3 regions of the Vibrio sp. SNU_ST1 genome follow, and region 1 is predicted to be linked to each of the others. Evidence: predicted binding sites of a transcription regulator. Region 1 holds the regulator's gene; each other region holds the start of a gene.
The links. The regulator PurR, encoded in region 1, represses purine synthesis genes. The targets are predictions, from matches to a motif close to TNANGNAAACGTTTNCNTNA.
Positions count from the first base shown of each region.

Region 2: the regulator PurR is predicted to act here: its motif matches at 3,807-3,826, upstream of Q5H80_RS05755 (phosphoribosylaminoimidazolesuccinocarboxamide synthase).
Region 3: the regulator PurR is predicted to act here: its motif matches at 7,259-7,278, upstream of folD (bifunctional methylenetetrahydrofolate dehydrogenase/methenyltetrahydrofolate cyclohydrolase FolD).

Region 1 covers NZ_CP130748.1:1,145,229-1,155,938, reverse strand. Annotated here, with positions in the region: gene elyC (envelope biogenesis factor ElyC) at 1-749, shown strand, start outside; gene torR (two-component system response regulator TorR) at 840-1,553, opposite strand; gene torD (molecular chaperone TorD) at 1,841-2,488, shown strand; gene purR (HTH-type transcriptional repressor PurR) at 2,807-3,811, shown strand; cyclic di-GMP riboswitch class I at 3,982-4,067, shown strand; gene Q5H80_RS05130 (TfoX/Sxy family DNA transformation protein) at 4,195-4,785, shown strand; gene Q5H80_RS05125 (TVP38/TMEM64 family protein) at 4,940-5,620, shown strand; gene Q5H80_RS05120 (DUF2007 domain-containing protein) at 5,695-6,012, shown strand; gene Q5H80_RS05115 (alpha/beta fold hydrolase) at 6,141-6,938, opposite strand; gene glgA (glycogen synthase GlgA) at 7,222-8,676, opposite strand; gene glgC (glucose-1-phosphate adenylyltransferase) at 8,666-9,883, opposite strand; gene topA (type I DNA topoisomerase) at 10,448-10,710, opposite strand, start outside.
Region 2 covers NZ_CP130748.1:1,297,606-1,308,315, forward strand. Annotated here, with positions in the region: gene Q5H80_RS05745 (helicase-related protein) at 1-1,876, shown strand, start outside; gene Q5H80_RS05750 (transporter) at 2,080-2,457, shown strand; gene Q5H80_RS05755 (phosphoribosylaminoimidazolesuccinocarboxamide synthase) at 2,605-3,708, opposite strand; gene Q5H80_RS05760 (SulA-like leucine-rich domain-containing protein) at 4,019-4,426, opposite strand; gene Q5H80_RS05765 (hypothetical protein) at 4,780-4,968, opposite strand; gene Q5H80_RS05770 (tetratricopeptide repeat protein) at 5,134-6,228, opposite strand; gene Q5H80_RS05775 (OmpA family protein) at 6,356-7,024, opposite strand; gene Q5H80_RS05780 (DUF2786 domain-containing protein) at 7,130-7,819, opposite strand; gene Q5H80_RS05785 (DUF3334 family protein) at 8,088-8,771, opposite strand; gene Q5H80_RS05790 (FAD-binding and (Fe-S)-binding domain-containing protein) at 8,991-10,710, shown strand, end outside.
Region 3 covers NZ_CP130748.1:908,924-919,633, forward strand. Annotated here, with positions in the region: gene hflX (GTPase HflX) at 1-301, shown strand, start outside; gene minE (cell division topological specificity factor MinE) at 396-659, opposite strand; gene minD (septum site-determining protein MinD) at 666-1,478, opposite strand; gene minC (septum site-determining protein MinC) at 1,500-2,162, opposite strand; gene Q5H80_RS04140 (YcgL domain-containing protein) at 2,382-2,672, shown strand; gene Q5H80_RS04145 (lytic transglycosylase domain-containing protein) at 2,703-3,701, shown strand; gene Q5H80_RS04150 (LysR family transcriptional regulator) at 3,883-4,803, shown strand; gene Q5H80_RS04155 (NupC/NupG family nucleoside CNT transporter) at 5,009-6,208, shown strand; gene folD (bifunctional methylenetetrahydrofolate dehydrogenase/methenyltetrahydrofolate cyclohydrolase FolD) at 6,323-7,180, opposite strand; tRNA gene Q5H80_RS04165 (tRNA-Arg) at 7,392-7,468, shown strand; gene aroC (chorismate synthase) at 7,739-8,824, shown strand; gene Q5H80_RS04175 (trimeric intracellular cation channel family protein) at 8,937-9,560, opposite strand; gene Q5H80_RS04180 (elongation factor P hydroxylase) at 9,860-10,390, shown strand; gene Q5H80_RS04185 (YfcL family protein) at 10,400-10,663, shown strand.

The sequences.
Region 1 (10,710 bases):
TTCTCGCTTTTCTGGGTTTAGCCCTAGTGATGTTTACTGCAAAAAGGAAGACAGGTTGCCTAATTACCCTTTCAGCCCTCTGTGGTATTTTCCTAATCGCTTTCCAGCCTGTTTCTAGTCAACTTTTAATGCCAATGGAAAGGCAACACACCGCTTTTTTACCTATCGATGATACCGTCGATTACATTATGGTTCTTGGAAGTGGTCACGTTGTTGATGACCAAATTCCACCAACATCAGAACTTAGCCGCACCGGTCTGATGCGCTTAAGTGAAGGGATTCGTATCTTACGTCTTTACCCTGGAGCTAAACTCATTTTGTCTGGCTATGGCGCAGGCACTGAAGTGAGCAACGCAAAAATGATGGCTAAAGTAGCGCTAGCACTCGGCGTGGCAAAACCCGATATCATTCTGCTTGAAACCGCGAAAGATACGTGGGAAGAAGCTCGTCAAGCCGCTGCATTCGTTAAGAACAAAAGAATGGTATTAGTCACTTCAGCGAGCCATATGACTCGAGCACTGAACGAGTTCAACGCTGCTGGCATGAAACCATTACCCGCACCAACTAATTACCTTGCACAAGAAGGCATTGTTGAACCATGGAATAAGTATATGCCTAAGGCTATCTATCTCGAGCAGACTGAGCGCTATTGGCATGAGACGATGGGATTAGTTTGGCAAAGCTTGCGAGATTGGCTAGACACAAGTAATGACCCTGTCGAGAGCAGTACTCAGATGATAAACAATTAAAAAATTCAGTAACAAAAAACCGAGGCATCATTGATGTCTCGGTTTTTTTACGTTCAAATATCGTTACTGAAATCAGCTTTCCACGGAAAATTAGTCACCAGCAAACATGTAACCTTCACCGTGAACCGTCACAAAAATTTGTGGGTTCTTAGGGTCAAACTCCATTTTTGCACGCATACGACGAATTAACACGTCGATAGTGCGGTCATTCGGCGCGTCTACTCGATGGCTGATCATATTCAAAATACGTTCACGGCTTAATACTTGGTTAGGGTAAGAAGAGAGTGCAACCAATAGTTCATATTCAGCTTTGGTCAATTTCACCGGCTCGCTGTTCTTGCTTAGCGCACGGCGAGGTATATCAAACGTCCATTCACCAAAACGAACCACAGATTCGTCTTCTGTTTGTTCTACCGCAACCGCTGCAGTTTTACGAGCAGCCGAAATACGCCACAAGAGGTTTTTAACTCGAACCAACAACTCGCGAAGTTCGAAGGGTTTAGTAACGTAATCGTCTGCGCCCATTTCAAGGCCAACGATCTTGTCAATGCTATCCGTGCGCCCAGTAACTAAAATTATTCCAATGTCTGATTGACTGCGTAATTCGCGAGTTAGCATCAATCCATCTTCGCCTGGCAAGTTGATGTCTAACATAATGAGGTCAACGTTATTTTCTTCTAACATTTTTCTCATTTGAGCCCCGCTTTCAGCTTCGCTCACTGTGTAACCTTCATTCTGGAAATATCCAACCAGTTTACTGCGGGTTACCACATCATCTTCTACGACTAATACGTGATAGCTCATCTACACCACTTTTCTTATTTAATAGTTTCAGTGACCATTCTATTCATAACTCGTAACAATTCTAGTACTACAGAAGATAAAAGCCAGAAACATGATTTTTTTTTGATACAAGACAATCTTAAACCTTGCTATTTGTCGCCCATCGCAATTCAATATAGGCATTACTACTAACGAGTAACTTTGCGTTTCGCAAATAACCTTGTTATTCAGCCTTGGTGTGCCTATACACAAATCACTCAACGATGCTAGGTATACACACACCACAAGACTAAATCAGGATCTAAGAAATGAAAGATACGAAAGCATTCAACGAACAACGAGCAGAAATATACTGGTGGCTATCAAGCTTGTTCGCTAAAGAGCTCACTCAAGAAGAACTCGATCACTACCACTCTGTTGAAATTCGTTCTTTCCTAACTGGTTTAGGCGAAAATGAAACACTAAAGCCGGCGATTGATAGCTTAGTGGATGCGCTAAACCGTCTACAAACACGTGAAGATGCTCAATTAGAATTGTCTGCTGACTTCTGTGACTTATTCTTAAAGACTGATAAACATGGCGCACTTCCTTACGCTTCTATGTATATCGGCCAGACAGGCCTTTTGAACGATAAGCCAGCAAAAGATATGGAAGAGATCATGGCTAAACACAACTTAGTGGTTAACCAAGACCTAAAAGAGCCCGCTGACCACATTGCTATCGAACTTGATTTCCTAGGTAATCTAATCATTCGTTCGAACGAAACGGATCTTGAAGAGGAACTAGAGAAATCCTTCACTGTTCAACAGCAATTTATCGAACAGCAACTGCTTACTTGGGTACCAAAGTTCAACGTTAAATGTCATGACATTGACACATTCGGTTTCTACGCTTCAGTCTCATCCCTGCTATTGGCATTCTGCAAATTAGACACTCAATACCTAGCTGGCGAATAAGCTTTTTTTGACGACTCGATAAATAAATTCAATAGAATTGTGACCATTCACCCGGATTTCTGGGTGAATTTTATTGCGAGTAATTTCTAGTCAGTCTAAAATTGTGACCGCAAACGATAAAATATGAAACATTCACGAAATGCTACACTTATTGAAGTTCAGAGCATTTCGGTGTTAAGACAAGCCGCTCAATAGCGGTTTTTTGTTTTTTAGCACTTTAGTACCCAAAGAGCCCTACAAATTTAAGCTCTTAGTTAGGTAGCTTAACGGCTACTTCATTCCGTACTTTGGGAAAGTAGCTTCTAATAGGATAAAAACATGGCCACTATAAAAGATGTCGCACGCTTAGCCGGCGTATCAACAACAACCGTTTCTCACGTAATCAACAAAACTCGCTTTGTTGCTGAAGCGACTCAAGAAAAAGTTAATAAAGCCGTAGACGAACTTAACTATGCGCCAAGTGCCGTTGCTCGTAGTTTGAAGTGCAATACAACACGCACTATCGGCATGTTAGTGACTCAATCAACTAACCTCTTCTTCTCTGAAGTTATTGATGGTGTTGAAAGCTACTGTTACCGTCAAGGTTACACTTTGATCCTGTGTAATACGGGCGGTATCTACGAAAAGCAACGTGACTACATTCGAATGCTTGCAGAGAAACGTGTAGATGGCATCTTAGTTATGTGTTCTGACCTAACTGAAGAACTAAGAGAGATGTTAGACCGTCACGCGGACATCCCTAAAGTTATCATGGACTGGGGTCCTGAGAGCTCTCAAGCTGATAAGATCATCGATAACTCTGAAGAAGGTGGCTACCTAGCAACCAAATACCTCATTGAGCGCGGTCACTCCAAGATTGCATGTTTAAGTGGCCACTTAGACAAAGCAGCATGTGTTGAACGCATCTCAGGTTACAAGCGCGCACTCAATGAAGCTAAGATTACTGCCGATGAAAATATGATCATCGAAGGCAACTTTGAGTGTGACACCGCTGTGATTGCTGCTGACCAAATCATTGAGATGGAAGATCGCCCTACCGCAGTATTCTGTTTTAACGACACAATGGCATTAGGACTGATGAGCCGATTGCAAGAAAAAGGTATTCGTATTCCTGAAGATATCTCAGTGATCGGTTACGACAACATAGAATTAGCTGAATACTTCTCTCCACCGTTAACGACGGTTCACCAACCTAAGCGCCGTGTTGGTAAAAATGCATTCGAAATACTACTAGAGCGTATTAAAGACAAAGACCACGAAAAACGCGTCTTCGAAATGCACCCTGAAATTGTTGAGCGAAGTACAGTTAAAACGTTAAATTAATTGATGTAATGAGTTTAGTTTAATCAAGCGCACCTTTAGGTGCGTTTTTTTTTTCAACAAACAAAATGCACTTACATGCATATCTCGAAGATCATTAATTGAAGCAATGTCACATTTTAAAATAAGAAGTGTGAGCCTAATTCAACAAAAACTTTATTCTAACAACCCAGTCACGCACAGGGCAAACCACTTGAAAAAGTGGGACGCAAAGCTTCCGGCCTAAACCACTCGTTGGTATGGTAGCGGGGTTACCGATGGCAAAATGCAGTAACTGCTAATACTTTAGTAATTTACAGCCTATTGACAATTTAATTGCAACATTTTGCTAATCTCTCGGACCTGCTTATTTGGTGGCGTAGTTCAAATACACCGAGATAAATAACATGGATAAACCGATACTAAAGGACTCAATGAAATTATTTGAGCCCCTAGGAAAAATTAAGTCACGCTCAATGTTTGGTGGATTCGGGCTTTTTGCTGATGACACAATGTTTGCCCTGGTTGTGAATGACCAGTTGCATATACGAGCTGACAAATGCACAACGCAACAATTCGAACAACAAGGATTTCAACCGTACGTCTACAAAAAACGTGGTTTTCCTGTCGTTACTAAATATTTCGCTTTACCTGAAGGCTTATGGCAAGACCAAGAGAAAATCTTGCAGCTTGCGACTACGTCTCTAGGTTTTGCTAAAGAAGAGAAAGCTGAACAATCTTCTGCTAAACCAACTCGACTCAAAGATCTGCCTAACCTTCGACTCGCTACCGAGCGGATGCTGAAAAAGGCAGGGATCGATTCTGTAGAACGTTTATATGAATCTGGCTCTGTAAACGCATTTAACGCCATCAAAGAATCGCATGCGTCTTCTGTCAGTATTGAACTTTTATGGGCGCTAGAAGGCGCGATCAATGGTACACATTGGTCTGTTATACCGCAGCAACGTCGTGAAGAGCTTATCAATCACGTCAATTAACATTGTCAGTGCAAACTATCTAGATAACTAAGCCGCATTCCTGCGGCTTTTTTTATATCTGGTGAAAGTTATTCTATGCTTTGCCTGTCTATCTATACTAATCGTATACATTGAAAAACTAATGGTATGCATTGAAAATTTAGAGGAAATATCAATGAGTAAAAAAATGATATTAGGTATTGTGTTGGTCATAACCATCGTCTTGTTAGGCGTCAATTTCGGCCAATACTTAACGCTTGAAAATGCGAAAACCCAACAAGCTGTTTTGAATGACTACATCGAGAGCAATTTCATTGCCGCCGCCGCTATCTACTTTGTCGCGTATGTCATGATTACGGCTTTCTCAATTCCTGGCGCCGCGGTTGTTACGCTACTAGGGGCTGCGCTATTTGGCTTCTGGAACAGTTTACTGCTAGTCTCTTTCGCAAGTGCCATTGGTGCAACGCTTGCGTTTCTAAGTAGCCGCTACCTGTTACGAGACTGGATCCAAACAAAGTTTGGTGACAAGTTAGCAACTATTAACAAGGGTGTAGAAAAAGACGGGGCATTTTACTTATTCTCACTTCGTTTGATTCCTGTTTTCCCGTTTTTCCTTATCAATCTATTGATGGGTCTAACACCGATGTCGGTAAGTCGTTACTACATTACGAGTCAAATCGGGATGCTACCGGGTACGGCTGTTTTCTTGAATGCCGGAACTCAACTCGCAGAAATTGATTCCCTTTCAGGCATCGTGTCTCCCTCAGTACTGTTGTCATTTGCCTTACTGGGTGTATTCCCAATTATTGCTAAATGGTTGATGAATAAATTTCGCTCAGCACCTGTCGCTGAGTAACGAAAATAACTAAATAGCTAAATAGCTAAATAACTAAATAGCTAACGCATGCAACCAAATAAGGTTCTATTTCAATGAAAATCTTCAGTGCATCGAATCCGACAGAAGCTCATATCATCTGTGGCTTGTTAGAAAGTGAGAATATTGCGTGTGAAGTCCGTGGTGAGGGTTTGTTTGGTTTAAAGGGTGAAATCCCATTTACCGAAGATACAGACCCTTACGTATGGTTATATGAGGCAGAACTCGCTAGTAAAGCCCGCACGATCGTCAATGACTACCAAAAACAGCAAGATTCAATCATCTATGAAGAGTGGCGTTGTGGTGAGTGTCATGAAATCAATGAAGCACAATTCGGGTCTTGTTGGCAGTGCGGCGCTGCTTCACCTGAATAGCAGAGCTTCAGTTATTACAGACACGATTCGATCAATACCTCCTCCAAATAAAAACGGGAAGCTAAATTAGCTTCCCGTTTTTATTTTAATTCTATTGAATCATCTGCTTTGATAATCAACCTAGAGAATCACTGGATTTGCTTTTGGATAAAAGCGATAGATTGTTGATTGAATTCTTCAGGATTTTCTACATTACATACATGCCCACAGTTGGCAATTTCTACCAACTCGCTCGACTCGTGCGCTTCGACCATTTCTTTAACAGGCTTGATGAACATGTAATCGCGCTCGCCCATCAAATACAAAGTCGGAATCGGCAACTCTCTGTCTTTAAAATATTTCATCAATGGGTTTACATCAGCCGTGAGGATAAACCAGCGCTTGAACTCTTTTTGGCACAGCTTTTTCGCTTCGCGGATAAACAGGTGACGTGATTCTTTTTGACTTTTTTGCGGCATCACAACATAAGCAAACAGGCTGTATAGCCACATATAAGGAATGATGTGCTTACTCAGGTTTCCTAATTTGATTAAGACTTGAGATCGAGTGTTGAGTTTAGTGACGGCACCACCAAGCACCATCGAACGTACTCTGCTTGCCGCCAATTCAGCCACATTACGAACGATAATTGTACCCAAAGACATACCCACAAAGTGTGCGGATCGGATTTTGAGATGATCTAACACTTTAAGAATATCGAGCGTTACCGATTTGAACGTATAACGGTTCGAAATCAGATCTTTAAGTATGTTGTCTGATTTACCGTGCCCTCTCAAGTCAATGAGAAGCAAGTTGAAATGCTGTTTATACGCTTTGATCTGCTTAAACCAAATGGAGGAACTGCCCCCTGCGCCATGCACAAACACAACCCACTCATCGCTCGTAGGGTGAGTAAATGTTTTATGAAATAATAAACTCTCAGACATACCTATCGCTTAATTTATTTATGGAGCTGAGCCTCATCACAAGGCGATGACTAAGGATATCACGCAATTAAGAATTTTAAGTGATAATAGTGTCAAACCCAACACTAGTCATGTGAATACCTGACCACCTTTTCTACCTGACTAAAATGAGTTTGCAAGCTTTGTCTTTGGAAACGTGATGTGATCTGACCAGAAAACAAAAAGGCACTCTATCAGCAGAGCGCCTTCTTTTATTATGAACGGTTGTTATTCAACAATTGAATTTTAAAGCTAAGTCAACAAGTTAAAATGCAGAATGGTACATCGCAAGATATTCTTCTGCCGCATCTTCCCAACTAAAGTCTTGTTGCATCGCGTAAAGTTGAACGCGTTTAATTTCTGCTGGATTTTGAGCATAAAGTAGTAATGAACGATGCAATACCGCTAGCAATGCTTGCGGTGTAGGCTCCTCAAAAGCAAAGCCAGTCGCGACCTCTGGATCCTCATCGTAATCATTCACGCTGTCTTTTAAACCTCCCACAGAACGAACAATCGGTAAAGTACCGTAAGCCATGCTGTAGATTTGGTTCAAGCCACAAGGCTCAAATTCAGAAGGCATCAAGAAAAAGTCAGAGCCCGCTTCAACCAAGTGCGCTAGTTCATTATTGTAGGCTTCGACGAATGAGAACTTGTCTGAATGAAGTGCTGATAGCTCTTTCAATTGACTAGCCAAAACCGGATCGCCAGTACCAACAATCACGATCTGCAATTCGTTTTTCAAGAACTGCTCGATGATAGGCAGTAAGTAATGAACGCCTTTTTGGTTGGTCAGACGACAAACCATGCCATAAACCGCACAATCGGTAACGGGTAAACCAACATCTTGTTGCAGTTTTTGCTTACAAGCAGACTTCCCACGAGTCATGCTGTGTTTCGTTGCTTTGAATTTACGAGGAAGGAAAGCGTCTGTTTCCGGGTTCCAAGCTCCATAATCACAACCATTGAGAATGCCCAATAAGTCTGCCGAACGATGTTGGAACTCTGCTGCCATGCCATGGCTACCTAACTCCGTTTTCAGCTCTTCTGCATACGTTGGGCTTACTGCATTGACCTTATCAGCACACATCACCCCTGCTTTTAGCATAGTGACATGAGTGTCGCTTACAGATGCCTCAGGCACATTGTAACTGTGCATCTCTGGCAAACATTGCAGTTCATCGTATGCGAACACCCCTTTGAAAACCGCATTGTGAACCGAGAGAACACTGCGTGTATTTTCAAAAAAATCGTGTCGTTGATAACGTGATTTAAGCAAGAAAGGCACAAAACCTGTGTGCCAGTCATTTGCATGAATGATATCAGGTTGGAACGCGAGCTTAGGAAGCATATCGAGACAAGCCGTACTGAAGAACGAGAAGCGCTCTCCGTTATCAGCATACGCTTGATTGTTCTCTGCGTACATTTCAGGACGGTCGAAATACTTGGCACATTCAATAGCGAAGATTTGAACACCTTCGACACTCAACTTTTTGACTTGATAAGCAGTATGAGGCCAATGATCGAGCTCGGTCGACAAAATCACGTCAGCTGATTCAATGTTTGGAATGTTTCTATAAGCAGGGATGGTCACTCGAACATCTTGTTCGAGTGTTTGTAACGCTTTTGGCAGTGCCTTGGCTACATCAGCCAAGCCACCACTTTTAATCAAGCCTTCAACTTCAGACGCTACAAAAAGTACCGAGAGAGTCTTAGTAACCAACTCGAGCTCCTTTAGGAATAACTACTACACCATCGTCAGAGACATGGTAATGCTTTTTATCTTCTTTCAGATTTACGCCAATCTGTGTTCCAGGTGCGATATCTGCATCTTTATCGACGATGACACGACGAAGTACGCAACCTTCACCCACTTTCACGTCGCCGAGTAAGATACTCTCACTAATATCACACGCTGATGCGATATTACTACGGAAACCCAATACACACTTCTCAATGCGAGAACCACGTACGTAGCTACCATTGCACACTAAGCTATCGATGATCTGAACACGGCCGTTTGCCGAATCAGTAAACGTAGCCGGCGGTAGTGGCGGATAGTATGTATGTAGTGGCCACTTGCGGTTGTATAGCGAGAATGGCGCATCTTTCTCAAGAAGATCCATATGAGCTTGCCAGTACGCGTCAATCGTACCTACATCGCGCCAATAAACTTCTTCTTTCTCACCAGTAATACGGTTAGTACTGAAGTCATATACAAACACATCACCACGCGGAACCATGTTTGGAATAATGTCTTTTCCGAAATCATGTGTCGAGTCTTCTTTGTCTGCATCTTCAACAAGTTCGGCGAACAATTCGCTAGCTTCAAATACGTAGTTACCCATAGACACCAGCGCTGACTCTGGGTCACCTGGAATTGGTTTCGGGTTAGCTGGTTTCTCTTCAAAACCAATCATACGTCCTTCAGCATCCACTTCGATAACGCCGAATTCAGACGCTTCAGCAAGCGGCATACGCAATGCTGAAACGGTTAAAGCCGCTTTCTTCTCTTTATGGAAATCAAGCATCTGCTTAATGTCCATTTTGTAAATATGATCTGATCCAAAAATACAAACTTGATCAGGTTCTTCCAGTTGCATGAAGCGAAGGTTCTGATAAATAGCATCTGCAGTACCTTCATACCAACGCTTACCTGTACGCATTTGCGCAGGAATAGGGTCGATAAAACGGTCTGTTATGCCACTGATATTCCATCCCTTTTTCATGTGATGAAACAGGGATTGTGACTTAAACTGCGTTAACACGTAGATCTTCATTAGATCAGCATTAACGAAGTTGTTCAGAGCGAAATCAATTAAGCGGTAGCTACCACCGAAAGGAACCGAGGGTTTGCTGCGGGATTCTGTTAAAGGTCTTAAGCGAGAACCTTCACCACCAGCAAGAATCATTCCCAATACACCAGCCATTTTATTCTCCATATATTTATAGCTTGTCGATGTTAGTACTCTAAGAGGTATCTTCCTCTGGGGGATGAGCACCAACACTTATTTCGGTACTTAACGAATATCCATTCACATGCAGTGAAAATATCCTAAGCCAAACGTTGTTAAGTGTGCACTATTGTTTGCACTTGGTTTTATATACGTTATCGACTTTCCGGCCGATTTCAATTTTTAATACGCCATTCTGTGTTATGTAAGCCGATTGCTTTCCTAAGACTTAAAGCAGCTCACACTACACCGTTTTTATGAAACATTTAGTTAACACCTAGAACACATGAGGTATACAACTAAAACCTGACCTGTGACTTACAATATTTTAATTAAGTTACAATCACGTTAAAGTTGCATAATTAAAGATTATTATCCATTCCATTTATTTCACGGCCTGAATTTAATAGCTGAACACAGGTAAGGCTGACGATCGAGAGACAGCATAATTAGTCATATTTAGATCAAAAAAAAGCAGCCTAATGGCTGCTTTTTCATCAATAAAATGCCAACCCATATCAGATCGGGTCACATATTCAGTTACTTCTCTTTAGGCTTTTTACGCTTATCCGTAACTTCCCACTTACCGTCGATGTACAAAGCGGTCCAACCTGAAGGTTTACCGTCCACTTCGGTACGAACGTAGTTTTCTTTTGTCTTACGACTAAAACGAACCACTGTCGGCTTGCCATCAGGGTCAGCAACAGGTGCTGATGCCAGATACTGGAATTTAGGTGAAATACGGTCTTTAAAACGAACCAGCTCTTCCACTAATGGTGCACGTGTCTCACGTGATTTAGGGA
Region 2 (10,710 bases), 150 kb from region 1:
TTATCAAGTTGCTATTGAACACCGAGCGAATGAGTCAAGAGCATTGCCCGATATTCGACACCTAGAGCAACGCATTGCCGAAGAAGTGAATCACCAACTGATTGCATCTTCTGGTGACATGTTGGTTTTTCTGCCGGGTAAAAAAGAGATCGTGCAATGCGAACAAGCCTTAGCGAAAAATCCAGATATCCAAGTCGTTAAATTGCATGCGTCAGTCAGTGATAAAGAGCGAGATTTAGCGTTATCGGGTCGTAATATTAATACTGAAGGTAATGGCCTGAGAAAAGTCATTCTTGCAACTAACGTTGCTGAAACCTCATTAACCATTCCTGACATTGGCGTGGTGATAGATTCAGGATTAGAAAGACGCACCGTTCAACGAAACGGTAGAACGACTCTGATGCTTAAATCGATATCACGAGCCAGTGCCAAGCAACGAGCTGGCCGAGCGGGTAGAGTGATGGATGGTGTTTGTGTGCGTCTATATGGTGAGCATGCGGCGTTAGAGTTAGTCACACCGCCTGAATTGCAGCGTGAAGAGCTGACCGAACCTATGTTGGCCGCGGCGTGCTGTGGATCTCCGCTTGAGAGTTTGTCTTTCCTCGATCCTATTCCGGAAAAATCACTAAACAGTGCGACTCAAACCTTAATGACGATGGAAGCGATTAACGCCGACCATCAAATTACCGAGCATGGCAAAAAGCTGTATCCGTTGCCGATTGACGCTTTGTATGCCGATATTGTTACTCGAATTAAATCCAAAGCATTAAAAGAGGCGATGGTCGATCTCACAGCGGCGCTGTCCGTTCCTGCTCGCTTATATCAGTTATCAAACAATGCAGAACATCTAGAAGCTCTGGCGCAAAAAGAGAAAGAAGGGTGTGATTTAAGCCTGTTAATTCAGATTGTGCGTGGTCGCGAATATCCGCATTTAGAAATAGACCAACAGGCACTGAATGAAGCACAAGGACTGGCTAAGCAAATGCGTGAGGTGTTTGAACTTCCTCAATTAGAAGTCTCGTCACGTTTACAGCGTATTGAACTGCTTAAGATCATTGTGAATCTGCATCCTGAACTGGTGTTTGTACGCAGGTTGAGAAGGAAAGAAGCTTTTGCCAATGGAGCGTTAGAGGTAGTACTCGGCCGTCAGAATCGTTTCCCTGACAATGCACAAGCGATGTTGGTGTTAGACACTCATAGTTTGCCGGGAAGAGGCGTTAAGCAAACACTGACCTTAGCGACGGTCACGGCCCCCATTCCTCTTGAGCTTATCATTGATGCTGAGCTAGGAGAGTGGGAGCAAGGTGAAACGATTGTGAATGATGAAGGCGTCTATACTGGGATGGCGTTGGTGTATGCCGGCCGCACGATCACGACTAAGCTCGTGGCAGCGGAAGGGCAACTATCGCTAAAGCCCATCGTCGATCTTGTATCGAATGGGGTTCAACTTCCCGGTTTTGCAGAAGCTCGCACTCAACAAATCAAACATTGGCAGCTGTATGTGAAACTCGGTCTCGATGAGCAAACCAAATACACACCAGAAATTGAGAATATTAACTTTGAGCTATGGTTGATAGAGCAGCTTGAAGTGTTAGGTGTCACTGATGTGAGCGAATTGGAAATGTTCGACCATGCTGATATTCCATTCGATGGTATCCCGACTTGGCTCTATTCAGAGTTTTCGGAAAAGTACCCGTTTGCATTGAGCCTTGCCGACTTGCAACTCGAAGTCGAATACCTGCCGGCACGCAAGCTGATTTACGTTCATTATCAATCGGGCAGTCGAAAGTTATCGCCAAAACGTTGGGAGCTCCCGACATGGTCTGGCTGGCGTATTCAGTACAAAAAAGCGAGTCGGATAATTGATATCAAATAGATGGATTAGTTTTATCTCTAAAATATTAATCAAATAGGTGCATATATGTTTTTTCAGTACTTATTTTGTTACAAGTTTGATTTTTATATGCCTTTTTAACCAATCAAAAGGTCATAAAAGACTATTCTTCTATATCCTATTGCTATATAGAAAGAGTTGATAGATATTGAGTATATTGTGTTGTCAAAGTGTCGGGGGACATCATGGATAAACAGACAGAGACGCGTGTAGAGTTTGATTACACAACATTTCTTGGCGCCTCATGCAGTAAAAAATGGACTTTTCTGGAAGCACTAACCACGATTGCGCCAGTATTCAGTACCGTCTGGCGAGATAGCATTAAAGAGCTCGCAAGCCCTGAAGATCGTTTATGGCAGATGGCATTGAAATCGATGTCGACGCGTAAAAGTGATGAGTCAAACATTGTTACCTTACTCAAGCTAGCCAAGCTAGAGGGGATCAATGAACTCAAAGTTGCTATGCCATATTCTCTTGAAGAAGAGCAGATCGAGTACATTGAATCGCGCAGTCATTTGGTGATTGCCGAGAATTCTGGAGAAGAGTTGACTATCAAGCTTTAATCTATCAGTAGAGCTTAGAGCTTAGCTCAAATAAGATTAAAACGTACATGTAAGAAGGGCCTCAATAATGAGGCCCTTTTTGTATTTAAGTAGCTCTTGTATTTGAGCAGCTCTTGTACTTAGGCAGAACGCGATATCGAACCGCGATTAATCGATTAGGCCGTAGTCGGCACGCAATATATCGATGATCTCTTGCTTAGGGTTCTCACTCAGTACGATTTCCGCGCCTGTAATCTTCGCCGCGATATCAAGATAAGTACGTGACAGAGACATTAATGAATTCAATGGAAGTTCATTGTCACGAGCTAACGCTTCACGCTCTGGCATGCGTTCTTTATTCAAAAGAATGTCGGCATCAGGGAAGTAGTTAAGCAAGAACTGACGGAAGCCTTCTTTTGAATTCTCAACGATGTTGCCGTTGTTGTATTCCTGAGTATCCCAAATGCGAGATGAATCTGGAGTACCAACTTCGTCCATGTAGATAAGCTTTTCTTTGCCTTGAGCATCGTTCACATAGCCGAACTCAAATTTCGTATCGACAAAGGTTTGATCGACTTTTGCTAGCGCTTGGCTAATTACGTTGAAGCCTTCTTTTAGCAGTTTCTCGTAATGCGCAATGTCACTTGCTTGAGTAAAGTTGAACGCTGCGAAGTTATCTTCGATGTTGTTACGTGTGATGTTCACATCGTCAGCTTCTGGAACACCAGGAATCCCTTTCAAAATCCCTTTTGTAGAAGGCGTGATCAGTAGCTCAGGTAACTTTTTGTCTTTCTCAAGGCCTTCTGGCATCTCGATACCGCAGAATTCACGTTCGCCGTTTGCGTATGCACGCCACATTGAACCTGTGATGTATTGACGACAAATTGCTTCGATCATGACTGGGCGAGCTTTTTGTACAATCCATACGAACGGGTGAGGGATATCAAGAATATGACTGTCAGCGAGGCCGTTGTCTTTAAACAATTTGAACCAGTGGTTAGAGATAGCATTCAGAGCGGCTCCCTTACCTGGAACACCTTTTAGATTCCCTTCACCACGCCAGATACAATCAAATGCAGATATACGGTCACTGATCACCATGATTGCTAAAGGCGCATCTGGTGCTACATCGTAGCCTTTCTCTTTAATTAGTCGTTGGCTATCTTCTTCAGTTAACCAGTAGACTGAGCGAACCTTGCCACTGTGGACAGGTTTATCAGTACGGATTGGTAGGTCATCATTTACGGCAAGAACTTGATCAGCAAGGCTCATTTAGACATTCCTATCTTTTATCAAACGTCATACAGAGAAGTGCGGTGTGCACATGATTAGACGGGCATTATACCCAATCTACTATTTGCTTCCAGAGAAAAAGCAAACGATTGCTAAATCTATTGTTTAAATAAAAACCCCCGCCTAACAATCTGCTAAAAAATTGGCGAATTGTAGGGCAGGGGAAGGGAGTATATTTGGACTGTGTTTTGGAGCTATGATGTCAAGTTAACTTAAGTTTGTTAGCTAAAAGATTAAGCTATGTTTATGGGCTATGTTTATGAGCCAACATGTTATTAAGCAAGGTGGTCTAGTGAATACGCTCTGAATTGGCATCAATAAAGAAGACTTCACACTGAAAGCGCATTCCTAATGTTCTTAGGTATTGCTGACTGAATTGATCAATCGAAGCACTCGCAACAATCGCGCTCGCATTCTTAGATCGAATGGCTTTCTCGACGGTTTCTACTTCTGTCATTTGATTAGAGGCTTTCATGTGAATAACACGATCACAGCAAACATTATGTTGCTGCAGCTGTTTAGCCGATGGTCTTGGTGTTTGAGCCGTAAACAGTAACCACTGATGTTGATTGGACAGCAACGCCATTTTGGCAAACAACGCTTCTTCGTTTGAACTTTTTGTTTCACGAGAGACGGATGTAAATACGCAGTGAGTTAGCGGGCTAGAGTGTTGTGCTTTAACGTGTGCTGGAATCATTTTGCTGTCCTTATATACATGCTGTATGTGTATACAGTAGTTTTTGTTGCTTATAAGATCAAGCGTTTTTTGAGGGATTATTGGACGATCTTGCTTGGTTATAGATGCTGCTTTTGTTTAAGTTATTGAAAATGGTATAAAAATTAAATTTGAATGAATTTGTTGTTTTGTCTCATAAGTTGAAGAAATGTGAGCTTTATACAGGTGTATACAGTGGTTTTGACAGAAAAGTACTGTATATACCTGTATAGAAGATAAGAAGATAAGAAGATAAGAAGATAAGAAGATAAGAAGATAAATCTCAGATACAAAAAAAGCGCCTTAGGCGCTTTCTTATATTTCAACGGTGTTGCTTATCTCAATGTCGCTTGGGAGAGTTTTGCTCTCATTTCCATTTCACCAATATTGAACTGGCGAACATCAATGGTTGCCATATCATTGCACTCTTGACATGCATGATGACACTTACCATCTAGGTAGTCGTGCTTTTTAACTAGGCTTGGCTTTTTGCACCAATCACAAACGCCTTCTATTGTGAACATATTCTCTCCTCACCTGTTTAAGTCAGGTGTATTTTCGGCGCAAATTATGACACAAGTAAGACTCATTAGTTAATAGTTTGTTACCTGTTTTTGAGAGGGGGATCGATTGCAGTACTAATAAAATCGATATCTTTGCGACTTTGGAAATCGAGTTTGCTTGGTTGTTTACGTTTTTGCAACACTCTTAAGGATGGTTTTTAGCGAATTGTTCAAACGTTTCATCTCTTCGTCACATCCGTAACCATCAGGGTGGTAGATTTTGGATAGCTGTTTATATCGAATTTTAATGCTTTTTTGATTCGGAATTGAGCTAGGTGTATACCCAAATAGAGCGCAGGCTACTTGTAAATTGTTCAGGCTGTTGTCACTTTTCTGTTTTTTTAACTCATGGAACATGGTGTGCAGCTGACGTTTTTGCTGCTTAATAGTGAAGTCCTTCGAGCTAAGCTGTGCTTCAAGTGTCTGCTTTTGTTGCCCCAATTTACCAGATTTTAGAGCGTGTCTTCTTTTTGATATCACCAGAGTCAAGATAATGCTGACAATTGAAATTAACACGGCTAAGGCTGCGCCAATCAGATAGTCTGAATACGTTAGGTTAGAACGTGTTGCCTGCTCTCTAGGGGGCTGAGAAGAAGGGGAGTGACTTGCTCGCTCTGGATTAGATAGCCTCTGATTCGTGCTGCTTTCAGCAATGACGTTGTCATTGAGCTTCTCAATCGAAGAGATCTGCTTGGCACGTTGCTCGTTGAATTGCGCTTCCAGAATGCGGTTATAGCCATCTTCGGCTTTTGGATTGTTTTTTAAGGCCGCTTCATACCATAGTTGTGCTTCATCTAATGGTTTTAGGAGCTCTTGCTCAAGTGAGGATTCGTAGAGCTTTGCGACTTCGATAGGCGCGCGCTGATTTCCTTGTAGCGCTGATTTAATAAACCATTCCAACGCAAGCTTATTGCTTTGTTCCACATCTGATCCAGCCAAGTACCATTCCCCCAGCCTAAATTGCGCATTTGCATTGCCGTTTTCTGCGGATTGCGAGTACCAATAAAATGCATCGCTGGTGCTCAAAGGGACATCAATACCTGATTCATAAGCTTGGGCTAGTTGGTATTGAGAAACTGGATCTTGAGGTTCTATCGAGAATGCAACGTTGCTTTTGGCATGAACGAAGTGTGTAGTAGAGAACTGTATTGTGGAAAATATGAGGGAAAAAAATAGAGTTCTGAGAATTGATGATGGCAGAAAGTTGTATAGGATAAACAATAGATAAGTCTCGTAAAAAAGCCCAGAGTCGGTATATCAGTATGAATATGACTAGTCGTGTGATTTTGAACAAGCAACTATATAGAGGTTAATTCAATAGATAAAGACGAACTGGGCTTTAATCGTGCTACTTAAGCGGCAAGATTTGAATTTCTACGCGACGGTTACAAGCGCGACCTTGAGAGGTGTTGTTGTCACATAGAGGGTAACGCTCACCGTTACCTCGAGCAATGGCACGGCCTGCAGCAACGTCTTGAGAGATCAAGAATGCACGAACCGATTCAGCACGACGCTCAGAAAGAACTTGGTTAGAAGACTCGCTGCCTGTGCTGTCAGTGTGACCTTCGATCACTAGGCTAGTGTCTGGGTATTCAACTAAGATGCGCGCAACGCCGCGAAGTGTTTTGTGAATGTTTGATTCTAAAGCGTAAGAACCAGAAGCAAAACCGATGCCGTTCTCTAGGCGAAGTAGAAGTTGGTTCTCACCAACGCGCTCTACTTGAACGCCAGAGTTCATGAGTTCTTCACGAAGTGCAGCTTCTTGCTGGTCAAAGTAGTAACCGATACCACCGCCAACTGCGGCACCACCTGCTGCACCGATGAGTGCACGCTTGCGGCGGTCTTTAGAGTCGTCACCCGTAGCAGCACCAGCAACAGCACCGGCAATTGCACCAATTAAAGCGCCTTGAGTTGCGGAATTAGTCTCAGATTCGCCAGTTGTAGCGTTTTGGCGTTGTGTCGCTTGACAGCCCGTTAGAGCAACAGTGAGTGCTAGGGCTAGTGTGATTTTTTTCAACGTATTTCTCCATCATGTACTTTTGTCAAACGCATAAATTACGAAAGACAACAATAAGTCCTATCGGTGGTTTTTATCAATACGCTGAAGTAATGTAAAGTGGCTCTATGATTTAGTTATCTTTTTAACGGCTTGAGTTCCGCCAACTGGTCGATTTACAGACAGTTTTCGACCTTTCTTCAAACCAACTTCATAGTCTGCGGTGAGGTTTTTCATCGCTTCTCTGAGTTGTTGTTTGAACGTTTCGCGGTCGATGTTTTGGAACTCTTTATCAATGTAGTTATTGATCTTGTTGTTTGACTCGTCGTCTGGGGTGATAACAGGTAGTTTTTCAAGCGCACCTTCTACCCAACCCGAAACGTAAGAGTTTACGCGACGTGTTACTTCTAGTGTCCCTGTTCCCGAGCCCGCGAAACTGTTTCTGAATTGGCCAGTGTGCTCATTCAGTTCGCGATAAATAATATCGAACGCAAAAGCCGCGAAGATAGCGCGATCGGCTTCACCAATGAATTCAACGCGTTTAAGGCCTTTGTGATTCAGTAACACGGCTTCTACGCCAAACTTGGTGTTAATACCACGAATAACACGCAGCAGTGTAGAGCTGATATTTGCAGGTAACAGGTGACTGGATTGAGTTTTTCCCATCTTGATAAATTCAATATCGTCCTTTTCGAGACCATATTTCAGCATCAAGTTATGCGCCATTTTTATCGCATTGGCAGCTTCATTGACGTTCGCAGAATTTCCAAGTTCAAGACACTTGGCAATTTTCTTTAGGGCTTTTTTCTTATCCATCGACAACTTAATCATTACCGCAAATTTTTAAAAGTCCAACATTTTACATGTTTTGGCGAGTAACAGCAAAGTCAAAAGTCATTTGTAGGAATGTGGTGAACTATTGTGAAGGATAAGGATAAGGATAAGGATAAGGATAAGGATAAGGATAAGGATAAGGATAAGGATATAGGAAGGAAGCGGCGGCTCACTGACAAAACAAAACGCCATCAAGAGGATTGATGGCGTTAGTGGCACGATTTTTAGGAAGTGCTAGAGCTTTCGCAAACTAGATTCCAAGTTCATCGAGTAGATCGGCTGCAGAATCGTTGACTGAACTTTGCTCTGACTGTTTTGGTTCTTGCATTTTTTTCTGAGTCGCTTCAAGAATGCTATCTGGACATTCGTCTTCAGCAACTTCAAATTCTTCCAATTGGATGAATTCTGTTTTGTCCATTGCAAGCTCAAGGTAGAAAATGTTGTTGTCGGCAGTAGAGAAAGTAACACGACGAGCTTGTGGGCGATCTAAGTTAGTATCAACAGAGAGGTTTACTTGCTTGTTTAGTGCCAGCATTTTCGGTTGGTTTTGGGTGATGTTAGTTTGCAGTTCTTTACGGATCTTATTTGTGAAATCTCCAACCAACTGGTTCATCAACTCACCCAATACATCACCCACTTCGTCTGAAGTATGAAGTACAGCGAGCTCGTCTTCAGGCATGCCCATGTTACGCATGTAATTTGTGTAGATCTCTAGTGCGGCTTTCGACGTAAAATTGATAACAACAAGACCTGAAAAACCGCCGTCGAACAAGACGAAACAACCAAAATCAGGCTTAAGGCTTGTCTTGTTGATCTTTTGAACCATCGCTGAGTAGGACACCTGTGAAGCCGTCGCTGAAGTGAGTACGCTTGAAACTGATTGGCATAGCTTAAGAAGAATATCTTCAGTTGTGACTGTTTTGCTTTTTTTCATTGTGATTTGCTCGTGGAGATGTCGTAAAAAAGTTATCTACTATCTTACTACTGAATTAAGACGAAAGTGACTATTTCTCCATTCTTGCACCGAGATTCTTATTTGATCACCTTTTTATATGATCTTAATAGTAGTAAAGTGACGAAATTCAAAGAAAAATATTAAAAACCTCAGATAACCCAATGCTGATAGGATCAGCGAAGTAGGGGCAGGAAGCAAATGTTACCAAGACTTCAACTCAATGCTGATGTCGATCCAGTTGTCGTACGCTTTTTAGATGAACTAAAAACAGCGGGCTTTACTGGCGACATCGAATCTCAATATTCTAGCCGTTTGGCTGTGGCGACTGATAACAGTGTCTATCAGCAATTGCCGCAGGCAGTCATTCTTCCTAAAACAACTCAAGACGTTGTGTTGATAGGTAAAGTGGGTGCAAAATCTGCTTACGAACGCGTGACCTTTTCCCCTCGTGGCGGTGGTACCGGGACTAACGGACAGTCTTTAACAAAAGGTGTCGTGGTTGACTTGTCTCGTTATATGAACAAGGTTCTTGAGATAAACGAGCAAGAAGGCTGGGTAAGAGTTCAGTCAGGTATCGTTAAAGACCAATTGAACGATGCTGTGCGTCCGTATGGTTACTTTTTCTCTCCAGACCTTTCTACCAGTAACCGAGCAACCTTAGGCGGCATGATCAATACCGATGCTTCGGGCCAAGGGTCATTGAAGTACGGTAAAACGTCTGATCATGTGTTGTCGCTGCAAGTGGTCTTCGCAGATGGTTCATGTCTCGAATCCGATTTATCACACGGCTTACCTGCTGAAGGTGAATTTGCTCACCATGCACTTGCAGTAACTGAAGCCGTTTGTCGAGATAAGCGCGCTCAAATCCTCAACAAATTTCCTCCGTTAAATCGATTCCTTACGGGCTACGACCTGAAGAATGCAATAAACGAAGAAGACGATAGCTTTGACCTGACTCGTGTTCTATGTGGTGCGGAAGGCTCATTAGCGTTTATCACTGAAGCAAAGCTCAACCTAACGCCGATTCCAAAAGCACGAACGTTGGTTAACGTGAAATACAACACGTTCGATTCTGCACTGCGCAATGCGCCGTTTATGGTAGAAGCGAAAGCGCTGTCTGTTGAAACCGTTGACTCAAGAGTATTGAACCTAGCGAAACAAGACATTGTTTGGCACACCGTGAGCGACTTGCTGATGGATGTTCCAAATAAAGAGATGCTTGGCATCAACATGGTTGAGTTTGCAGGCCAAGATGAAGCGGAAGTTGAACAACAAGTTCAAGCGCTGACCGCACAGCTTGAAAGCATGGTAGCAACTGAAGAAGCGGGTGTGATTGGCTTCCAAGTGTGCAGTGATTTGGCGAGCATTGGCCGAATCTACAACATGCGTAAGAAAGCTGTGGGTCTATTAGGTGCGGCGAAAGGCCGAGCTAAGCCGGTCGCTTTTGCTGAAGATACTTGTGTACCTCCAGAAAACTTGGCCGACTTCATCTCTGAATTTAGAGTACTGCTCGATTCAAAAGAGTTGAACTACGGCATGTTTGGTCACGTTGATGCAGGCGTACTACACGTTCGTCCTGCTTTAGATTTGTGTGACCCGATGCAAGAAGCATTGATGCATGAAGTCTCTGATGAAGTGGTTAAGCTGGTGGCGAAATACGGCGGCTTGATGTGGGGTGAACACGGTAAAGGCTTCCGCTCTGAGTATGGTCCTGACTTCTTTGGTGAAGAGCTGTTTACCGAATTAAGACGAGTTAAAGCGGCATTCGACCCGCACAACAAGATGAACCCAGGCAAGATTTGTACGCCGTTAGAAAGCGATGCTGAGTTGGTGAAAGTCACTGATACCAAGCGTGGTTTTTACGATCGCCAGATCGACGTACAAGTCCGTGATAGCTTCAAGCAAGCGATGGAATGTA
Region 3 (10,710 bases), 240 kb from region 1:
CGATAGATTGACTGAAGAACAGCAATTAGAGCTGATCGAAGAATTCCCAGATGCGATGCTAACGTCGACTCGTGATCCGCTAGATATTACGAAACTGCACAAGTACATCGTTGGTGTTGCTGAAGAAGGCATGATCGAAGAAGAGATCACTATCCCTTATTCTGGACAAGGCATCATCGGTGAGATTCGCTCAAACATGAGTGTGGTTAAAGAAGAGTACGACTACGAGTGCATTAAGTTGACTGTTCGCTCTAGTGAAATTGACTTAGCTCGACTGAAAAAACGTATGCAGAATTCTTAATCTTTTATAGCGTTTAGACACAAGATAAAAGACAAAAAAGAGAGCCTAGGCTCTCTTTTTTATTGAATCGTGATAAGCACCGCTCGAGCTCTGCTTATCGGTCTTCTTCTGGAAGTTTGACGTTGAGCTCTAATACTGAGATGTCGTCATCTTTGTGTTCGAAAGTCAGATCAACCATTGATGGATCGACGTCAACGTACTTCGCAATACACTTCAATATGTCTTCTTTTAGTTGCGGCAGATAAGAAGGCGCTGGGTCGTCATGGCTGCGTCGCTCGGCAACAATGATCTGCAAACGCTCTTTAGCTAGGTTTGCGGTTGTCTTCTTTTGTGGTCTAAAAAACTCTAGTAATGACATTGCGAATTAGCCCCCGAACAGTCTTTTGAAGATGCCTTTCTTCTGTTCCGTTAAGAAACGGAAGTCCACTTGGCTACCCAGTAGTCGTTCTACAGTATCATTGTAAGCCATACCTGCATCGGTTGCTTCGTCAAAAATAACTGGAACACCTTTGTTCGACGCGTTCAGTACTGCTTGGCTCTCTGGGATGACACCCAGTAGAGAGATGTGAAGAATCTCTTCAACGTCTTCAACACTGAGCATCTCACCTTGAGTTACACGTGCTGGGTTGTAGCGAGTCAGTAAAAGGTGCGTTTTCACTGGTTCTAAGCCATCTTCTGAACGACGAGATTTAGAATCAAGAATACCGAGAATACGGTCTGAGTCGCGTACAGAAGAGACTTCAGGGTTAGTCGTAACAATCGCTTCATCAGCAAAGTAAAGCGCCATTAGAGCGCCTTGCTCGATACCTGCAGGAGAATCGCAGATGATGAAATCAAAGCCCATTTCATCTAGTTCATCAAATACACGACGAACACCATCTTTTGTTAGTGCATCTTTATCACGAGTTTGAGAAGCCGGAAGAATGAATAGATTCTCTGTGCGCTTGTCTTTGATCATCGCTTGGTTCAGTGTCGCTTCGCCATTGATAACGTTAACGAAATCGTACACAACACGACGCTCACAACCCATGATTAAATCTAGGTTACGCAGACCGATATCAAAGTCGATAACTGCGGTTTTCTTCCCTTTTAAGGCTAAGCCTGAGGCAATAGCTGCACTGGAGGTCGTTTTGCCTACCCCGCCTTTACCTGACGTTACAACGATAATGCGTGCCATTTTGTTTTCCTTTTATTTCTCTTATATTGCGAGGACATCAACGTGTAATACATCGTTTGCCATACTGAACATGGTTTTCTTCTGCCAGTACTCGCTCTCAATTTGATCGCTGAGCCAGTAATTTCCAGCAATGGAAACCAGCTCGGCTTGTAAATCATTACAAATTATTTTTGCTTCAGTTTGACCACTGGCTCCTGCAATCGCACGACCACGTAAAGTACCATGGATATGGATGCTACCATCGGCTATCACTTCTGCGCCTGCACTTACATGGTTGAGGATCAATAGATCACTATCTTTTGCATACACTTGCTGACCAGAACGAATAGGGGTTCTCACCACTTTTATCGGAGCCATCTTCGCTGGAGCTTGAGAAGGAGATTTACTGGCTGTCATCACTGCAAAACCAGCCTCTTTCGCTAGGTTCTGCATACGTTTATCCGAACAACCAGCCACACCTACTGGGATCATGCCCGCTTGAGATATACCCTCTTTCAGTTGCACAAAATCGATATCACCCGCGACTTTGCTAATATTGATAACAACAGGTGCAGCAGCGAAAAAAGTGGGAGCTTGGTTTACTTTTTCTTGAAGAAAAGACACCGCATTTTCGACTTGATCATCGGATAAGTGCAAAACAGATAGCGTAAAACTGCTACCTTTTAGATCTGGGTTACTAGACATCGAAAACTACAGGACCTCAATAGCGGATTGGTACAATTTCTTTATCAATAAAATAAAGGGCGTTGCCTGAAACTAGGGTTATCATGTTATATTCCCAAACCAAGCACAGCAAGTAATCTTGTTGTCAAATGAACGTTTTGTTCCCAATATTTCCCTTAACATAAACTATTGATCTCGTAAGTGAGAGTTTTGTAGTCATAAACAATAAAAAGGTTTGTCATGCTGTGTTCTATATATAAAAGTTCAAAGAAAGAAGGAACATACCTTTATATCCCTAAGAAGGATGATTTCTCACAAGTTCCTGACGCATTGATGCAAATGTTTGGTAAACCTAGTTTTGTAATGGTAATTAAAATGGATGGCCGTAAACTGGCGCAAGTGAACATCGATAAAGTGAGAGAATCACTGAGCACCGATGGTTTCTTTTTGCAGGTTCCGCCACCACCGGTTAATGAACTTGAACTTCATAAAGAGCGTAAAGCTCAGCAAAACGTTCAAGACGAAGAGTGATAGCTACCTTAATTCAGGGAGGAGTGCTCGTTGAGTAAATTTTCGAAAACCATATTGGCTGTGTCGGCATTACTATTGGGTAATAGCCTGACCATTGGTTCGGTCCAAGCTGAAGAGCTGAGTTTTGAACAATATGTAGAGAAACTAAAGCAACAAGGCCGTGCAGAAGGCATTTCTGAAACGATCATTGATCAAGCCTTTGATGGTGTGACGTTTAAGCCAAGAGCGGTGAAAGCCGATAAGAATCAACCTGAGAAAAAACTGACTCTGGATGAATACATTCCACGCGCGGTTCCAGATTGGAAAGTGAAGCAGGCGAGATCGCTCTATAAGAAGCATTATTCAGCGTTGAAGCGCATTGGTGATGAATATGGTGTTCAACCAAGATTCATTGTCGCGCTATGGGGTGTTGAGAGTAACTTTGGTAAGTTCACGGGTAACTACAGTGTTATTGATGCTCTAACGACTATGGCCTATGAAGGACGTAGAGAAGCTTTCTTTCGTAGCGAAGCGATGGCGGCATTGAAGATACTTGATCAAGGCCACATTACACCACAAGAGATGAAAGGCTCTTGGGCTGGCGCGATGGGTCAACCTCAGTTTATGCCAAGCTCATTCTTAGCTTATGCTGCTGATGGTAATGGCGACGGCAAGAAAGATATTTGGGGTACTGAAGAGGATGTATTTGCTTCGGCGGCGAATTATCTAAGCCAATCAGGTTGGGATGACAAATATACTTGGGGCCGTCAGGTTCAAGTACCGTCGACCGTGTCTATTGAGATGCAAGGCCGAGGCGAAGACAAAGCGAAATACTTAAAAGAGTGGTCTGAACTTGGTATTAAGCGCTTTGACGATCGCCCATTGCCAACGCTTGATGAAGATATTAAAGCTTGGCTAATTATGCCAGACGATGAAACTGGCCGTTCTTACCTCATTTACAATAACTACAATGTGTTAATGAAGTGGAATCGTTCTTACTACTTTGCTTTGGCAGTAAGCCACCTAGCGGACAGGGTTAAGTTTGATTAATCGACCTAATTTGATTAGTAGACTTAATTTGGTTAATTGATTTAGGTCGCTTTGAATAGCATTTGGCCTACCATAGGCAGAACGAACTAAAGGACTCTTCGGAGTCCTTTTTCTTTTGATTAAATTTTATATTTCAGATATTTAAAAAGGTGGTCTTGTGCTAACAGACAGAGCTGCACAGATGGTGATATTCCATGCGCTGATCAAGCACGAAGGTTTTACCAGTGCTGCAAAAAGCTTGAACGTTTCGGTGTCTCATATCAGTAAGCAGGTTGCTTTGCTCGAAGACTCGATAGGTATCAAGCTAGTGCAAAGAACCACACGTAGCCTAACGTTAACTGAGGCTGGGGAAGTATTCTATCAGCACTGTGAACAGCTGTTTAACACAGTCAAAGCGGCTCAACTGGATATGGAAAGCCAGCGTGATGATATATCAGGAATCCTGCGCGTAGGCTTGTCACAATCATTTGGCACTCTGCATATCATTCCTGCGATTGATCAACTGAGACAGCTTTATCCTCAGTTGAGAATCGAGGTCCACTTGTTCGACTATAAGGTGGATATGATTGAAGAACGCTTGGATCTCTGGATCACCAACAATGAAGACTTGCCAGAAGGTTATATTGCACAGCGCTTAGCCGACAGTCAGTTTGTAGTGGCGGCATCACCGGATTATCTGATTAAAGCTGGTACTCCTCATGTGCCTTCGGACCTGATTGACCATAATTGCCTTATTTATCGCAGCCGTGAGCGTGACTACACGTCATGGGCGTTTGATAACGGGCAAGAAAACCTCAGTGTCAAAGTGGCGGGCGATTACTCGGTGGATTTGGCAGAGGCGGTACGAGACGCAGCTGTATCTGGGTGGGGTGTTGCTTATTTGGCGACTTATTTAGTCAAAGAAGAGTTTAGAACGGGCAAGTTAATCCAAGTATTACCGGAATGGAGAGCCAGTCAGTTGATGCCATTTTATGCCGTCTATCCGAGCCGAAAGAACATGCCAAAGAAGCTTTCAGCAGTGATTGAGTTCATCAAACAGCATGTTGGTTCGCCGACGTATTGGGACAAAAATCTCAAAACTTGTGTTGAGCTGCATCGTTAATTGTTTCCTAATTCATAAATATAATTTCCATATGGAAAAAGTATGCTTTTTGAACAAGTTAATCCATTAAAATTCAATGCGTTAATCTAATCTTGGGCAAGTTACTGATAATCCCAACATTACATTAACAACCGCACCTTGCCGCAAACGATTTCCTCTATACAATGCGTCGCCTTTCCTACCTACAACTTTTAGGTTGACGCATATGGCTTCCCTACTTGGAATTATCACTATTTTAGTAGCCGCTTGGTTACTATCTACGGACAGAAAAAATATCCCGCTAAGAACTGTCTCTTTGGCTTTCTTACTGCAAATCTCATTCGCGCTCTTGGTTCTTTATGTGCCAATGGGTAAAGAAGCGCTGAATGCAGCTACTGGTGCGGTGTCTAGCTTGATCAACTACGGTCAAGAGGGGATTAACTTCCTATTCGGTGGCCTAACGAATAACGGATTTGTTTTCGCTATTAACGTTCTCGGCATCATTATCTTTTTCTCTGCATTGATTTCAGGTTTGTATCACATCGGCTTTATGCCAAAGGTGATCAACATAATCGGCGGTGCTTTGCAGAAGTTTCTAGGCACAGGTCGTGCGGAGTCACTATCTGCAACGGCAAACATTTTTGTTGGCATGATCGAAGCGCCACTGGTGGTTAAGCCTTACCTAAAACATATGACGGACTCACAACTGTTTGCTGTGATGGTATGTGGTTTGGCTTCTGTTGCTGGCGGCACGCTAGTGGGTTATGCATCGCTGGGTGTTGACCTAAACTATCTGATCGCTGCGGCATTCATGTCGGCACCAGCTGGTCTATTGATGGCTAAAATCTTAGTACCAGGCAGCCCAGAGGATGTTCAAGAAAATATTGAGTCTGGTGTAGAGATTCCACGAGCAACAAACGTAGTTGAGGCAATGGCAGATGGGGCTATGTCTGGACTTCGTATTGCCGTTGCGGTGGGTGCGACACTTCTGGCCTTTATCAGTGTGATTGCGATGCTGAATGGCTTGTTAGGTATTGTTGGTGGCTGGTTTGGCGTAAACCTAAGCTTCGAACTTATCCTAGGTTATGTGTTCGCACCCGTTGCATGGCTGATAGGTGTACCGTGGTCTGAAGCTGTGGTTGCCGGCTCGCTGATCGGTAACAAGATTGTCGTGAACGAGTTCGTGGCTTTCATTCAGCTAATGGATGCTAAAGAGGCGCTAAGTGAGCACTCACAAGCGATCGTAACTTTTGCTCTATGTGGCTTTGCTAACATCTCTACAATGGCCATTCTGATTGGTGGTTTGGGTAGCTTAGTTCCAGAGCGTCGTTCTTTCATCTCACAATACGGTTTTAAAGCGATTTGTGCGGGTGTCTTTGCCAACCTAATGAGCGCAGCGATTGCTGGTGTGGTGCTTTCGCTTTAACAGCGACACCTTAAGTTACTTATACCGCTCGTTTTGTAATGGGTAATTATCAAAAAAGCCGCAACGTTCATCACGTTGCGGCTTTCTAATTCTATTTATACTGTTGTACATAGATTACTTCGAGTGAAACTGCTCACAAGCAATCATTGTGTTCTCAATCAGGCTCGCTACTGTCATTGGACCTACACCACCCGGTACTGGAGTGATGAAGCTTGCGCTTTCTTTCGCTACGTCGTATTCAACGTCACCCACTAGTTTGCCAGATTCCAAACGGTTGATACCTACATCGACCACAACAGCACCTTTCTTAATCCAAGCGCCAGGAATGAAGTTCGGCTTACCAACGGCAACTACAACAACGTCTGCTTGGCGTACGTGACCTTCAAGGTCTTTGGTGAAGCGGTGGCAGGTTGTTGTCGTACAACCGGCTAGAAGAAGCTCTAACGTCATTGGGCGACCTACGATATTTGATGCGCCAACTACAACCGCGTGCTTACCACGTAAGTCGATGTTGTAGCGGTCAAGCAACGTAATGATGCCTTTAGGCGTACAAGAGCGAAGCTTAGGCATACGCTGAGCCAAACGACCTACGTTGTATGGGTGGAAGCCATCAACGTCTTTTTCCGGCGTGATGCGCTCAAGAACTTGAGTGCTATCAATACCAGCTGGTAGAGGAAGTTGAACAAGAATACCGTCAATCTCTGGGTCTTCGTTCAGTTGGTCTACCAGTGTTAATAATTCGTCTTCTGTCGCAGTGGCTGGCAAGTCGTAAGATTTAGATACGAAGCCAACTTCTTCACATGCTTTACGCTTACTTCCCACGTAAACCTGAGAAGCAGGGTCTTCACCCACTAAAACAACCGCTAGGCCCGGAGCGCGTAATCCAGCTTGAGTGCGAGCTTTTACACGAGCCGCAACTTCAGAGCGAACCGTTTGAGAAATTAGCTTTCCATCAATATTTTGAGCAGTCATGAATTTCCTTAGTATTGATATTCAAGTTAGTGGCTGATGTTTTTGGCGCATTATTCCAGAAAATCTTTTTGATTACCATCAAGCAAACGTTTGCTTTGTTCTATTTTCCAACACTTATAATCCTATTGCACTTTTTTTACTCACTTGGATCAGAATGTTACATAAAGCCGTTGCTTTACTGATTCGAATTCGTATAATCCTTCCCTGTAGCGCGCCCTTAGCTCAGCTGGATAGAGCACCTCCCTTCTAAGGAGGTGGTCGAAGGTTCGAATCCTTCAGGGCGTACCACTATTTAAAGAAACCCGATAATTCTCTGAATTGTCGGGTTTTTTGCTTTCTTACCATCATAAAAACAATCGTCTTCAATCGCCACTCATTTTCCCTCGTTATTCATTTCATTAGGCTGATGTAATAGAAAGTTAAAATTGTTGGTTTTTTGGGGTTTACATCATTTGGTAATAAAGCCAATATGAATTCACGAAGAATAGACAAGTAAAGCTGTTAGCCCGTAGGTTTAGGAATCAAACCTTCTGCTCAATGGCTGATTTAGAGGAAGTAATGGCAGGAAACAGTATCGGACAACATTTCCGCGTGACTACGTTCGGAGAAAGTCACGGTATCGCACTAGGATGTATCGTAGATGGGTGCCCACCAGGATTAGAAATTACCGAAGCAGACCTTCAAAGAGATTTGGATCGTCGTCGCCCAGGTACTTCTCGTTATACAACGGCTCGCCGTGAAGCGGATGAAGTGAAAATCTTATCAGGTGTATTTGAAGGCCAAACTACGGGTACTTCTATTGGTCTATTGATTGAAAACACAGACCAACGCTCTAAAGACTATTCCGAAATTAAAGACAAGTTCCGCCCTGGCCACGCTGATTATACCTACCATCAAAAGTACGGTGTGCGTGATTACCGAGGTGGCGGTCGCTCTTCTGCTCGTGAAACTGCAATGCGTGTTGCGGCAGGTGCGATTGCGAAGAAATACCTTAAGCAAGAATTTGGTGTTGAAATCCAAGCTTATCTTTCTCAAATGGGTGATATCTCAATTGATAAAGTGGATTGGAGCGAGATCGAAAACAACGCTTTCTTCTGTCCTGATGCCGACAAAGTACCAGAATTTGACCAACTGATTCGTGATTTGCTAAAAGAAGGCAACTCGATCGGTGCGAAGATTCAAGTGGTTGCGACTAAAGTGCCTGTAGGCCTTGGTGAACCAATCTTTGATCGTCTAGATGCCGACATCGCACACGCTCTTATGAGTATCAATGCGGTGAAAGGTGTTGAGATTGGTGATGGTTTTGATGTGGTTAATCAGCGCGGTAGTGAACACCGTGATCCATTAACTCCAGAAGGCTTCAGCAGTAATCATGCTGGTGGTATCTTAGGCGGTATTTCTACTGGCCAAGATATTGTGGCAAGTATTGCACTTAAGCCGACATCAAGCATTACCGTTCCTGGTGACACGATCACCAAAGACGGTGAAGCAACGCAGTTAATCACTAAAGGTCGTCACGATCCATGTGTTGGTATCCGTGCAGTGCCTATTGCTGAAGCGATGCTGGCTATCGTGTTGCTTGATCACTTACTACGTCACCGTGGCCAAAACTTTGGTGTGACAACAGAAACACCAAAAATCTAGTTCTGCTTCGTTTTATTCAGAACAGATTTGAAACTGATTTGAGAGACACCAAAAGGGTTGCTTCGTAATGAAGCAACCCTTTTTATATTCTGCGTCATCGAGAATATATTATCTAATGCACAGAGCTTTCCGGATCAAGCTGGAACGAAGGCAAGCGCCATTTGAATCTCACTGCTGCCATGCGCAGTAAATAGCCTACAACCAATGTCACGATCGTCGCGGTCACATCGTTGATGCCTAGTTCAAGAAGACCTAAGTACAAGCCTGAAGCGACAAGGGCGACAGATGCGTACAACTCTTCATGCAAGACTAGTGGCGTTTGACGACAGATAAGGTCACGTAGCAAACCACCAAACACGCCAGTCACTAATGCAGACACCATACAAATCATTGGATGCAGACCCATGGTCATCGCTACTTTAGTACCAATGATACTGAATACGATAAGCCCCAACGCATCCAAACGAATGAACAAGCCTTTTAGTTTGATTACCCATTTGGCTAATCCCGTTGTGATAACACCAGCAATACAAGTGATCGCCAGATACTGGGGGTTTTCAACCCAGCCTAATGGGTAATGACCGAGTAAAATGTCTCTTACTGTACCGCCGCCAATTGCCGTTGCACTTGCAACCAGCATTACACCAAACCAATCCATTTTTTGTTTGCCAGCACTGAGAGCACCGGTCATGGCTTCTGCCGTGATGCCAATGATATACAAAACACTTAGTAGCATTGCTGTAGCTCTATAATTTAGGTCTATAAATTGGAGTCTTATAGGCCATAGGGATATAAAAATGAAGCGCGAGTGTAGTAGTAAAAACGCTGATTGACGAATGAATATTTGTACCGTGAATAGGCATTTCAGATTAGCTAAACTAATCATTCACCTCAAAGTGGTGTAATCTGGGATCAGCAATCGATTGTCATCGTAAAGTATTATGATGAACCTAATATCATTGCCAGTGATAGGGCTTTACCGAGCGCTTAAAAAAACGCAAAATGCCCCAGTTCTTTTTACTTAAATTTGATTTTATGACACACCAATACCCAGACATCATCGACATTTTCAATCAAACCTTTTTCGAGAGCTTCAATACTAAGCTAGAACTGGGAGCGGACGAGCCCATTTACCTGCCTGCCGATGAGGAGATTCCTCATCACCGTATCGTTTTTGCTCGTGGCTTTTATGCTTCAGCACTTCATGAGATAGCGCACTGGTGTGTGGCTGGTCCTGAGCGTCGCTTATTGGAAGATTTTGGTTACTGGTATGAGCCTGATGGCCGAACTGAGTCGGTTCAAGCTGAGTTTGAAAAAGTGGAAATTCGCCCACAAGCGTATGAATGGATCATTGCGACCAGCGCAGGCTTTCCTTTTAATGTCAGCTGTGACAATCTACACGGCGATTTTGAGCCAGATCGTTTGGCCTTTATGAATAAAGTACACAGCGAAGTTATGGGTATCTTTGAAGCTGGTCTGCCGCCTCGCGTGAAAATGCTCTCTGAAGCATTACGCAGCTTCTACGATGTAGAACCTTTATGTACTAGCCAATTTATTGTGAAATAAGAGAATATTATGATTATCGAATTTGAAGAAAAACTACTTGAATTAATTGATGCTCGCATTGAAAACGCATCAGATGATGAACTGTTTGCTGGTGGTTACTTACGTGGTCATATTTCTCTTTCAGTAGCTTCATGTGAAGAAGACGGTATTGAAGACGTAGCAGAAGTTAAATTGCGTATTGAGAAGAGCCTAGAAGACGCACGTTCTGAATTGACGCCAGCCGATCGTACGATCGTTAATGACCTTTGGGTTGAGCTGCAAAACCAAGCTTAATTTTAGTCGTTTAGCATTATTCGTCTAGCGCTATTCGCTCACAATTC